Regions from separate parts of the Lysinibacillus sp. A1 genome, predicted to be linked through region 3. Evidence: riboswitches for the same ligand, from Rfam matches in the RefSeq annotation. Region 3 holds a riboswitch; each other region holds the start of a gene.

Region 1 (4,290 bases), on a different contig from region 3:
GCAAAGGCCTATACAGCACTCGTACAAAATAGTCATGTCAGTGCCTACCAAGTTAGCAAAAACTCTGGAATACCAAGAGCTAGAATCTATGACATATTAAATGGTCTTGTTGAAAAGGGATTCGTACTGAAAGAGGAAACGGCGGATCAAACGACGTATTCTTCTATTCCTGTCGAAATGTTTTTGCAGCAAATTCAACAGCGCTGGCAATCAAATTTTACGTCGATTAGTGATCAATTAGAAAAATTAGAAACGAAAGAACAGGAAGCGGAACCTAAAGTGTTAATGCTAAAAGGGAAGCAGACAATCATCAATTATTGTCAAAACTTATTAAAAAAAGCAGAGACAAAAATTATCCTATCGATGTGGGAAGATATGTACGATGCCTTACGCGAGGATATCGAAGGGGTATCACAGCATGTGAAGGTGCATGGCATTACCTTATATGTCGGGGAACATCTGGCATCTATCGATCAGCACAGAGCCACACACTATACGAGAAAGACTTCTACACCCCACTGGTTTATTTTATCGGTTGATGGACAAGAAATGATTTATGGTCACTCGCCGTCGAATCAAGAAACCGCTTTTATAACGAATGATCCAGTGCATATATATTTATTAGAGGATTATGTTTGGCATGATGTTCTTATCAATCGACTAGTGAAGCGTGATGATAAAGAGCTTGAGGACTGGATTGCTAAAGAGCGTAAAGCATTTTTTTTAGAGTAGCTATAAGGGAAGGGGAGCATCTTGAAAAAATGGATGTTGCCAGTATTGTTTTATGTCTTATGGATGGGCGGATGTGATTCTGCACCGCCGCTGCCAGTTCCACCTAAGATTCAGGAGCTAACCATCGTTCCTGACCATATCCAACAGCATATTATAGCTAAAGACAGAATTCAGTTATTGTATGAAGATGACGTGACGTACTATCTTGTCATGTTTTCGAAAGGAAATGTGCTAGCAAGTGTGGCAGCAAATGAAGATCGGTTAGTCATTCATTTCAAGGAAGGAAGCGAGCAAAAGAAAGAAGCTCAACCGTATGTCTATGCTATCAACAAAAGCCCAGAGTTGACAATTATTGAACTATATATTAACGGAAAAAGCATGCCGATAGATCGCATGACTAGGATGTAATAAAAAACCGAAATCCCTAAAAAAAGAGATTTCGGTTTTTGTTGATATTAATAAAATACTTTATCTACATTGTATTTGGAGCGGAACGTATTAATCGCATACGTTTCATAAATTTCACGTTCCATAGGATCTTCTACTTCATAGACTTCAATTTTGAAGACCTCGTCACGATAGTTTTTCATCGGAGATACATTGTCTTCAAAATGTTTTTTAATGCGTTGGCGAATTTTACGTGCTTTACCGACAAATAATAGCTCATTCTTTTCATTATAAAATAAGAAAATGCCGCCTTTATCACGTGTGATCTTGTGGAAGTCGATGAAACCAAAGTATGGTGTAATTGGGACATCACCTGGTTTTACATCTTGTTCGCGTTGGCGAATGACTACATCTGGTTTTGGAAATTCAATATTAATCAAAGTATTCACGTTCCTCTCTATTACTAAAGATATATGGTAACATAATAGCGGCATGTTTACCATAAAATTTCATGTAGAATAACCATATACAGCAAGCTTAGTGTTTATCAAATGATGGGAGAACATGCATAGGAATAACAAAATATTCTATGAATTATTGATATTCTAACTAGTCCATGTTACAATTCAAGATAATTAAATAATCTTATCAAGAGAAGCAGAGGGATTTGGCCCGATGACGCTTCAGCAACCTCTAACAAATGTTAGAAAGGTGCTAATTCCAGCAAAGGTTTTTCCTTTGAGAGATAAGAGTGAACGTGAAAAAAATCCTTCTCATTCTATCTCATATGGAATGTGGAGGATTTTTTAATTTTTTCGAAAAAGGAGCAAAAAAAGAGAGGGGAACGCAAGATGCCAATTAATATTCCGAAAAATTTACCTGCTGGAGAACATTTACGTGAGGAAAAAATCTTCGTGATGGAAGAGGACCGTGCGAGAACACAGCAAATACGTCCATTAAATATATTAATCTTAAATTTGATGCCCGAAAAAGAAAAAACGGAGCTACAATTACTACGATTACTAGGAAATACGCCATTACAGGTGAATATTACTTTTTTAAACACGGCTACTCATGAATCTAAAAATGTCAGTAAATCTCATTTGCAATTATTCTACACAACGTTTAACCAAATTCGTCATCGACGCTATGATGGTATGATTATTACGGGTGCGCCTGTAGAAAAAATGCCGTTTGAAGAGGTTAACTATTGGCAGGAAATTGCTGAAATTATGGATTGGTCTAAAAAGAATGTGACATCCGTGCTACATATATGTTGGGGGGCACAGGCTGCGCTATATCATCATTATGGGATTGGAAAGGTCGAGCTTTCTGCTAAATGCTCCGGGGTTTATTCTCATGTGATTACTGATTTAACAGTAGATTTAGTACGAGGCTTTAGTGATTTATTTACTGCCCCTCATTCTCGCTATACATCTGTCTCGATTGACGAGGTTCGCAATCATCAAGAGTTACGCTTATTATCCTATTCAGAGGATGCGGGTGTGTTTATCGTGCAATCTAAAGATAATAAAAACATTATGATTACTGGACATTTAGAATATGATGCGACAACATTAGCCGATGAATACAGTCGCGATGTTGCCAAGGGTATCCATATAGACGTTCCAGTAAACTACTTCCCAAATGATGATCCAGCAAAGGCACCGATGAATACATGGCGTGCCCATACGCATTTATTGTTCTCCAACTGGTTGAACTACTACGTATACCAAGAGACACCATATGAATGGGACTTTGTAGACGAAATTGAATATCATATTTAAATAACACTGAAAAAGTCTAATTTCTTCACTAAGCAGCTGAAGGAATTAGACTTTGTTATTCTAGATTTTTCTTATCAGAACTCGTTTTATCCGGAGTCGCCTGATCGTCCTGTTTGGATGTAGCGTTGCCAGCTTCAGACTGAATCACTTGGCTGGAATTCGACGTAGCAGATTTATCTTGATTGTCTTGAGTAGAAACTGGATTATCTGTTTTTTCTTGATTATCCTGATTGTCTTGAGTGCTATCTGTATTAGCATCGTTAGTCTGAATATCCTGATTGGAATTCATAGTAGCAGGTTTCGTCTGAATATCCTGATTGGAATCCATAGTAGCGGGTTTCGTCTGAATATCCTGATTGGAATTCATATTATTAGGTTTCGCCTGATTCTCCTGATGGGAATCCGTATTATCAGGTTTCGTCTGATTCACTTGATTAGAAACCGCATTACTCGCATCAGTCATTTGCCCCTCATTAGAATCCGCATGACCCATTTCAGTTGAATTACCTAGTGATTTTCGGTTACGAATAACAGCTACAATGAGGAGAAGTATGGGTAATAATATGGTGCAAACAAATGCATAAATTGGCCAAATCTCATCATTATAAATGTTGGAATGGACGATGTCTGGGTGAACAATTTGCGAAAGTCCGACCATAATAATACCCATTGGTAGGATTAGTGGGCGGTGATCCTTCAATTTCATAATTTGTGCAATTCCAACAACAGTTGTATAGAAGTACATAAACGTTCGAATAAAAATGGATACAATCCACATAAAAGCCATGATTATTTCAATGCGCTGTAAAAAATTTCCGATAGAGATTCTTTGTGCTAGGGCATAGCTAGGGAAAGTTCGCGAAGCCGTGTTGGCTGGCCCTAATACTAAAATGGATAGAGTAATTAATGTTACTAGTACAAATCCACCGAGAAGCATGCCTATGTAAAATCCTTTTTTTGAGGATTGCTGGACATTGACACTCGCAGGGTAAATCATTAATAACATAACTAACGAAAAAGAAAAGACACTTATAAAGCGGATGATACTATATAAGATGGATGTTTTGGATGCTTCCATAATCGGTTGTATATATTCAAACTTAATTTGTGGGGTGATACTGACAACAAAGAAAATAAAAATTAAGACAAACATAGGGAAAAGTATTTCTGCTGAACGAGCAAAGTTTTCTATCCCTAAATAGGTAGCATACATAATTATAATAATAAACAACAAGGCAAATGCCATAGTAGGCGTCTCCGGCATTACCTCTGTTTTCATAAAAGCACCAATAAAATACAGTAATTCTCCTCCCGCAAATAGGGTAAGAGAAAGGAAGCACACCACTGTGATTTTTCCAAAAAAGCGCCCGAGTAGTTTTTCATT
Region 2 (4,290 bases), on a different contig from region 3:
CATCCATGCTTGTAGTCATCAAATGTGCTGTGCCTGGTACACGTTCTCGGCTAGCATCTGTTACTAAAATTTTAGCTACTTCCAATTCAATGCCTAATTTATTTTTAAGATCTTCCCGCTTTTCATTTAATATATGATAGATTCCTTGACCTACCGTTCCAAATCCTAAAATCGCTGCCTTTATAGTTGCCATTCTTATTATTCCCTCCAACTTACATTCCGCAGTTTCATCAAGCCAAACTCTCCGTGGGGTTGTGCCAAATCATTTGACACCAACCGCAGGCCTTAGCCAACCCTTAATTTTGGATAAATTTTGATATTCAGTACATGTTAGAACATATACAAATTCAAATAATTCGAAATTTAACTTAAAGAAAATTGTAACGCATATATATACTTTACACAAGAAAAATCTTTCTAGGAAGGACATTTGTTTTCCCTAGACGTGCAAAAGAAATCGGTTTCATTCCTTTTACTATACGTTTTTTTAGTTTATCCATAAGATTTGAACAAATATTGACTCTTTACTCTCAAATTATGATGTCTTTCTTCTATTATATATATGTATGTTCAGACACCCATAAACCAGCTAAATAATTAAACTACTATAAAAAAGGCTCATTCCCTGTAGCAGCAGAGAATGAGCCTAAATATATGAGGGATTATTTAGCTCGCTTTTGAAAGCAATTGAAAACGATATTGTGTTAAAGCTTGTTGAACAATACTAATTTCTTCTTCTGTAAAATTTGGTATTGCATACGTACGTTCCACTAATTGAAATGTACCATACTTCAAATAAAATTCTGTTGCTGGAAGCTGGATGTGGCTCACACCATACTTCTCATATGCCTCATAAACTTCCTTAATCGTATAGCCAATATCATCTGTGCAAACCTGTTCTTGATACGCTGAATGACCGAAAATTTGCTGCCATTTACATTCCACTAATGTAAGGATGTGTTGAATGGATTGATTGTTAACAAATACATGACCTTCATTTAGTTCATAAATTAGATAAGATGCAATGTTTTGCGCACTATAGAGATTACCCATTTTAAACACTCCTTTATCATCAGTTTTTTTGAAGAGTAGCCACTGGCTATGTAACTACTCTCCTATCTATTCAAAAGTGGGGGGATCACTTATGAAAACATTTACCTTTTCAACGAGGTTTTTCCGTACATTTAACTTAATTCCAAGTATATAACAAGGTTTTAACAAAGTCAATAATACATATAAAATTACTCGGTATTGTTTTTAAAAAGGTTCTGATAATTACCGGATGAGGTAATTGGTTAATGTAGCAACGTTTGACGTATACCAAATGAGGCTATTCGAATGAGAAAATACGTAAACGCTACAACATTCGCCTGTCATTCTATATTAAGCTTCTACTGTTTGCTCAGTTGTTGCTGTTGCCTGAGTAATAGCCTGCTCTAAATCTGCAATGATGTCCTCCACTGCCTCTAAACCGATTGATAAGCGAATGAGCGATTCGGTTACGCCAGCTTGAATTAGTTCATCTGCTGATAATTGTTGGTGTGTAGTAGATGCTGGATGGATAATTAGCGACTTGGCATCCCCTACATTTGCTACATGTGAAAACAGCTTTACATGATCAATAAGCTTTCGTCCTGCTTCACGTCCACCTTTAATGCCAAATGTAAGCACTGAACCGAAGCCATTTTTTAAATACTTTTTCGCCAACTCATGTGTTGGAAAATCTTCTAGGCCATTATAATTTACATACTCCACAGATGGGTGGTTACGTAAATATTCTGCCACAGCTAAAGCATTTTCATTGTGTTTAGGGATACGCAAATGAAGCGTCTCTAAACCTTGTAAAAGATTGAAAGCTGCATCTGCACTTAATGTAGGTCCAAAATCACGTAACAACTGTACACGCAGCTTTGTAGCAAAGGCTGCAGAAGCTGTATCGATTCCATAGCGTAAACCATGGTAAGAAGCATCCGGCTCTGTAAAGCCTGGGAATCGCCCACTAGTCCAATCAAACTTACCAGCGTCTACAACAACACCACCTAGAGTTGTCCCATGGCCACCTATCCATTTCGTTGCTGAGTGAACTACCACATCTGCACCGTAGTCAATTGGTGTAGACCCATAAGGAGAAGCAAATGTACTGTCGATAATTAATGGTAAGCTGTTGTCATGTGCAATCTTAGCTACAGCTTCAATATCTAAAACCTTTAAGCTTGGATTACCGTAAACTTCTGCGAAGACAGCTTTTGTTTTATCAGTAATGGCAGTCTTAAAATTCTCTGGGTTTGTTTCATCTACAAAAATCGTTTTAATGCCATAGTTTGGTAATGTATTCGCGAATAAATTATACGTACCACCATATAAAGAACTAGCTGCTACAATTTCATCTCCTGCCCCAGCTAGATTTAAAATAGAAAATGCAATAGCTGCTGCACCAGATGAAAGTGCTACTGCTGCCGTTCCACCTTCTAATAAAGCCACACGCTTTTCAAAAACATCCACTGTCGGATTCGTAATTCGCGTGTAAATGTTCCCCGCTTCCTCTAAGGCAAAAAGACGTTGCGCATGAGCAGTGTCTTTAAAAACGAAAGCAGTTGAACGGTAAACAGGAACAGTTCTAGAACCCGTCACAGGGTCTGGCTCTTGACCGCCATGTAACAGCAGTGTTTCTGGTTTAAAATTTGTCATTGTGTACCTCCATTTGGTTATTTTTTTTACGATGGTACCGGAGATGAGGAGGATTTTTCTGTAGAAAACAAAAACCCTCTTCAGCTAAGAAGAGGGTTGCGGTTGCAAGTTTTCCTCCCCTTATCTGCCAGATCCAAGTAAGAATCTGTAGGAATTAGCACCTTAGTAAGTTCATCACCTACTGGTTGCCGGGCATCATAGGGCCTATCCCTCCGCCGCTCTTGATAAGAGTATGAGATTCAATTTCCATCGTTGTTACAAAGTATAAGCATAGAGTTTTTTTCTGTCAACATCTAAATTTTATTTTTTCCGAAACTTCTGTCTGCTCTTTTACGTAGTAAGAACGCATACACTATTTTAGAAAAAAATTTGAAAGGAGTATTTTTATGGTAAAAGCCGTGATCTGTTTTCTAGTTGTTGGCTATTTGATTGGCTGTATTCACGGCTCTAAGGTGGCACAATTTTTATCCGGGGTTGATTTAAAAAAAGCTGGCCATGGCAATGCTGGTGCCTCTAATGCTACGCTTTCACTCGGCTGGAAATATGGCGTTTTAGTAGCTCTTATCGATATTGGCAAAGGCGTCGTAGCCATTGTCGGTGCACATTTTTATTTAACAGATGTAACACATTTAACAGCAGAACAAACATGGCTCCTCACCTACTTGATAGCTGCAGGGGTTATTTTGGGGCATAATTTCCCTTTTTATATGGGCTTCAATGGTGGAAAAGGGACTGCCTCTATCATTGGAATTTTACTTGCGGTTGATTGGAAGATTGGTTTATTTGCACTTATTCTATTTGTTATTTTATCTTTTGCAACGAACTATTTAATTGTTGGGGTATTAGAATTTTACCTCGTTTTTTGTACCGCTACTTACTTATGGATTCCTGGGCTTGGCCCGACCATTATTGCCATTCTACTTTTTGCTATTGCTATTATTTTGCACATTGAAAATATTCAACGTTTAATCAATGGAACCGAGCCTAAAGTTACTTCTGCCTTCAAGAAAAAGAAATAATATTTTTAGGAGATATTTGTATATTTTATGACCACAAATTATCTCTTTAATTACTATTAAAGCTGTAAAACAGACATATTCCGCTTCTTTTCATTCTATACAATAAACGGACGAATTCTTATCTTAAAAAAACATTATACTGACCGATGTTATGGATAATAACCGTCATTTTACGTAGACGTAGAAGGGATGAGAAAATATGTCTTCATCTAAACAAACAACAACGAAGCGTAATTTAAAGCCTTTATGGATTGGGTTGGCTTTTGCTTTATTAATTATCATTATTTTTTTACCTAATAACGGTGATCTACCTGTAGCTGGACAGCGCGCTTTAGCCATTTTAGCTTTCGCGGTTATCCTGTGGGTAACAGAGGCTGTTTCATATCCTGTTAGCTCTGCAATGATTATTGCACTCGTCACAGTTTTACTAGGACTTGCACCATCTAAGGATGATCCAACAACACAACTAGGTACTGCTAGCGCCTTAAAACTATCATTAAGTGGTTTTAGTAACTCTGCCGTGGCCCTAGTAGCAGCAGCTCTTTTTCTAGCGGCAGCCATGCAAATTACCAATTTGCATAAA
Region 3 (4,290 bases):
AACCTTTTTGCATAGTGCTTCAAAGTTTTGTAAATAGTGAATAGCTAAGGAACTTAATACAACATCAAATTGAGAAGCGGAAAACTGAATGTCCTCAATCGGTATTTTCAAATAGGAAATAAAAGGATCATCCGTTTTTTCCTGAGCTTTTTCCAGCATTTTTTCAGATATATCTACACCAATCACTGATTTTGCCTGTTGTGCGCGCGCATATCGACAATGCCACCCGAAGCCACATCCTAAATCAAGCACGTGTTTATTTTTCAAATCAGGTAAAAGTGTTTTTAATACATGCCACTCTCCTGCAGCGTCCAGCCCTTGAACAGAACGTGGCATTTTTTCGTAAGCAGAAAAGAATTGCATATCATCATATTTATTTTGCTTCATCGTTTAAACATCTCCTATAGATTAAAATAGCCTCCTACATACGCTTGGTTACCTAGGAGGCTAGCTATCTTCTTCTAACCATGGTTTTCACCCCTATAATTGCTTTTCAAAACCATTCAAGAATACATAAAAAGTAAAGTACAAAAAGAGTAATCCTGAAATAAACGAAACTATTTGCATAAGCTTTTTCCCCATTATTTTACCACCGATGCTATTTAAATATGAAAGGATTAGCCCCCAAAAAGATTAAAACGGTAATAAATCCGAAGAAGAAGGGAAGTAAGCTTTCAATAGCTCAATGTCCAGTTGTACCTACTATACTTCCACCAACCGTTGCGAACCAAACAATTGCAGTCAGTGCAGAAACTACTAGCCAAACACCAATCGGTTGATGTCTAGTGGTGGATTTTCTGAGTGAACTAAATTTGACAGATGGTTGTTTTAATGGGTATTATTGGATTTTTAAAGTTATAAATATCAATATTGAAATGGTGATAGCTTTAAAGGTCACTATGGAGGATAAAAAGAAAATGAATCAATCAAAAAAATTAATCGGTCTTATAGTCATTGTGTTTTTTTGTGCATTTGTTAGTTTTACCCTGTATAGATGGGTTCGTTTCGGAATAATTGATGGGGGTTCTATAATAATTAGCTTTATTTCCTTATCCTTTTTATTCAATTGGCTGAATTCGGGTAACCATAACGGTATTAAAGAAGATAAAGATGAACTAGATAAACATATTGAAGCACACAGTGCCAAGATTGGCTATTATGCTTTAATGATCGTAGCTTGTTTAATTTTATTTGTATCAGAGGGTGTATCCAATTTAAATGACATGAAAAATTATCCCTTGATTTTAGTTGTGGGGCTTGCATTTGTCATCGCACCCATCATAGAATTTTTTTATTCAAAAAAGGTTAGATAACTGTAAGTATTCGTTCAAGCAAAAAGGGGGAATCGTTTTGTTAAAAACAGTACAAATTATTTTATCAATAATAGGCATCACGCTTTCCATTTACGGATTTATGACACATGATTATCGGCTAAACTTTTTAATGATCCTTTTTCTAGGTTTATTTATGTTAACATTAGGAATTAATGAATTTCGGAGAGAGAGAAAATTATATGGTTGGTTTTTAGTCGGGGCATTTATATTTTCGGTCTATGTGTCCATTCAAAGCTTCATATTCGTATAAAAAGTTGAATTTCGCACTTGATGATAGTGCTGTAATTTTTTCACAATTAAAAACATGTTGCAATTATGGATGTTTTATTTTAGTATTTTAATATTGTGTCAAAAATATAATATTTTTTCTTCTTATCAAGAGAGATGGAGGGACTGGCCCGATGAAATCTCGGCAGCGGAACTATTAAGTTACTGTGCCAAATCCAGCAAGCAATGTTCTTGATAGATAAGAGGAGCGTTTTAACTATAAGGCCTCTTCTTGTTATTTCAAGATGAGGTCTTTTTTATGGTGAAAAAATAAAAAATATGGCTGATTTTTAATTTTTGGAGGTAGACAATGAAGAAAGAGAATCCATGGGCGCTAATCCCATTTGTTATTTTTATGATTTTATTTATTGGTTCAGGGATTATAATGGGTGATTTTTATGCCTTTCCTGTCATTGTAGCCATCAGCATTTCGGGTGCTGTAGCTCTAGCCATGAATCGAAAAGAATCATTTTCCCGAAAGGTTGATATTTTTTGCCAAGGTGCTGGAAATTTAAATGTCATGCTGATGGTTATTATTTTTCTATTAGCAGGGGCATTTTCAGAGGTAGCGAAGGGGATGGGGGCTGTAGATTCCACTGTTAACTTTGCTTTATCGGTTATACCGCAAAACCTGCTTGTCGTAGGCCTATTCATCATTGCCTGCTTCATCTCTCTATCCATGGGCACATCAGTGGGGACGATTGTTGCGCTGGCGCCAATTGGAGTTGGGATAAGCGATCTTACGGAGCTACCTATTGCTTTAGTGATGGCAGCGGTTGTAGGCGGTTCGATGTTTGGTGATAATTTATCTTTTATTTCAGATACTACTATTACCGCCGTTCGTTCACAAGGCGCGCAAATGAAGGATAAATTTAAGGTCAATTTTTGGATTGTATTGCCGGCAGCTTTTCTTACAAGTATTATTTTAGGGTTTATGACATCCGGGGGGACAGCCCAAGTAGAGCATCTAAGCTATAATTGGATAAAAATTATTCCTTATGTTTTAGTTATTATTTTAGCGTTATCTGGAATGAATGTTTTCCTCGTTCTTGCATTAGGGATTGTTCTCGCCGGTGCTGTTGGCTTAGCAGATGGAAGCTATCACATAATGAGCCTTATACAAAAGATTGGTGAAGGAATGGAAGGGATGTATGAAATCGCCTTTCTGGCTATATTAATAGCTGGAATGGTGGAGGTTATTAAATTTAATGGGGGAATTGACTTTTTACTCCGTCTTGTAACGAGCAGGATTAAATCGCAGAAGGGTGCTGAATTTGGTATAGCTGGTCTTGTGGGTCTAACTAATTTATCTACGGCCAATAATACAATTGCTATTCTAATTGCGGGGCCGCTTGCCAAAAATATTGCTGACCAGTATGAGATTGAGCCGAGAAAGTCCGCAAGTATTTTAGATATTTTCTCCTGTACAGTCCAAGGTCTTCTCCCATACGGAGCCCAATTCCTTGTAGCCGCAAGTGTAGCCAAAATTTCGCCAGTGAGTATCTTGCCGTACTCTTTCTACCCAATTCTTATTGGTATTTGTGGTATGATAGCGATATTCATTGGGTATCCGAAAAAAAAGAAAGCCTAAACTTTACATTCAGACAGTAGACAAAAGCCATCGAGTAGTTTGATATGCTCCCTATTAGGTAGACAGATTAAAAAATAAAATCTGTTTATCTAAGGGGAGCATTTTTTGTGGTGCAGTTAATATCTACCCCTAATTGGAACGAAGGGCGGGAAGCAGTTGGACCCCGCTCATGAAAAGCGCCCACCCATAGTGGAAATCAACGGCTTTACTTTATTTTAAAGTTAATAAATTTCAATAAGAACCAAACAATAAACGCTAATGGTATTAGGTAAAAAAATAATAGTAGAAAAATAGGGGAGCAGTCTACTTTTTTAGGGGGTAGGGGGATAGTTCATTCAAAAAGGGGAGCCCCTTACAGTCGAAAATAAAAGAGCCCAGTTGCTCTATTAATGGGAGTCTGGGCTTTGCTTAAGTATTTTGAACGAGCTGTTACTTTCTTGCCTGAATTAAAGTAAACCAATCGTTGTCGTTGAACTTGCCAGAAACATTGTATATGGGCTGATAGAAGCCTTTTGTATCATACATATACGATAGCTCAATCGATTCAATTTCAATTTGGTCTCCTTTTTTTATAATTAGGTCTTCCTCCTGTACGAGTGCGTTATACTTTATTTGAGGGAAATCGCCATCCTTTATTCGTTCATATATTTCTGCAGGAGACAGTATGTTTACCTCTCGAATAAATTGATTTTCATGAAGACTGTAGGTTAACGAATAAATGTGACCATCCGGTTTCAGGCCAAGACTGACATCTCCAGTCCAGTAATCTTTAGTTACATCAGGACGGTCTGGTAAGGTCCATTCAAATTCACCATTCTCCTGTACAGTAAATTCTGCATCTTGAGGTAGTATAGAAAGTTCATCCATCAATGACTTCGCCTTTTCTTCTTGCTCTACAGCTGAAGTTTGCTCCGGTGTATAATTATTCTCGGTTAACCACCATTGTCCCTCTGAATTATTGGTAACCAATGTATACGCGATCCCATTTCGATCTTCCACTAGCGTTTCGTCATTGTCCTTGGCATCAGATGCATTCATCTCTGATAATCCTAGTTTCTGTTGTAATAGGTCTTTTACGTCACCTTCTTGAATGATTTT

The links. Region 3 has a riboswitch for S-adenosylmethionine ahead of PI85_RS07765 (Na+/H+ antiporter NhaC family protein). Riboswitches for the same ligand answer to the same signal wherever they lie in the genome.
Region 1: another riboswitch for S-adenosylmethionine. It lies ahead of metA (homoserine O-succinyltransferase); the one in region 3 lies ahead of PI85_RS07765 (Na+/H+ antiporter NhaC family protein).
Region 2: another riboswitch for S-adenosylmethionine. It lies ahead of PI85_RS05460 (O-acetylhomoserine aminocarboxypropyltransferase/cysteine synthase family protein); the one in region 3 lies ahead of PI85_RS07765 (Na+/H+ antiporter NhaC family protein).

What each region holds. Positions count from the first base shown of each region.
Region 1 is NZ_JSZM01000041.1:41,445-45,734, forward strand. Features, by position in the region: gene PI85_RS22445 (TrmB family transcriptional regulator) at 1-732, shown strand, start outside; gene PI85_RS22450 (hypothetical protein) at 778-1,140, shown strand; gene PI85_RS22455 (nucleotide excision repair endonuclease) at 1,188-1,559, opposite strand; SAM riboswitch class I at 1,762-1,871, shown strand; gene metA (homoserine O-succinyltransferase) at 1,971-2,906, shown strand; gene PI85_RS22465 (endospore germination permease) at 2,962-4,290, opposite strand, start outside.
Region 2 is NZ_JSZM01000008.1:57,825-62,114, forward strand. Features, by position in the region: gene PI85_RS05450 (homoserine dehydrogenase) at 1-193, opposite strand, end outside; gene PI85_RS05455 (hypothetical protein) at 667-1,053, opposite strand; gene PI85_RS05460 (O-acetylhomoserine aminocarboxypropyltransferase/cysteine synthase family protein) at 1,384-2,688, opposite strand; SAM riboswitch class I at 2,806-2,919, opposite strand; gene PI85_RS05465 (glycerol-3-phosphate acyltransferase) at 3,075-3,707, shown strand; gene PI85_RS05470 (DASS family sodium-coupled anion symporter) at 3,907-4,290, shown strand, end outside.
Region 3 is NZ_JSZM01000011.1:12,815-17,104, reverse strand. Features, by position in the region: gene PI85_RS07780 (bifunctional 2-polyprenyl-6-hydroxyphenol methylase/3-demethylubiquinol 3-O-methyltransferase UbiG) at 1-387, opposite strand, end outside; gene PI85_RS24410 (hypothetical protein) at 609-779, shown strand; gene PI85_RS07775 (hypothetical protein) at 813-1,313, shown strand; gene PI85_RS07770 (DUF3953 domain-containing protein) at 1,351-1,584, shown strand; SAM riboswitch class I at 1,704-1,807, shown strand; gene PI85_RS07765 (Na+/H+ antiporter NhaC family protein) at 1,912-3,192, shown strand; gene PI85_RS07760 (VanZ family protein) at 3,622-4,290, opposite strand, start outside.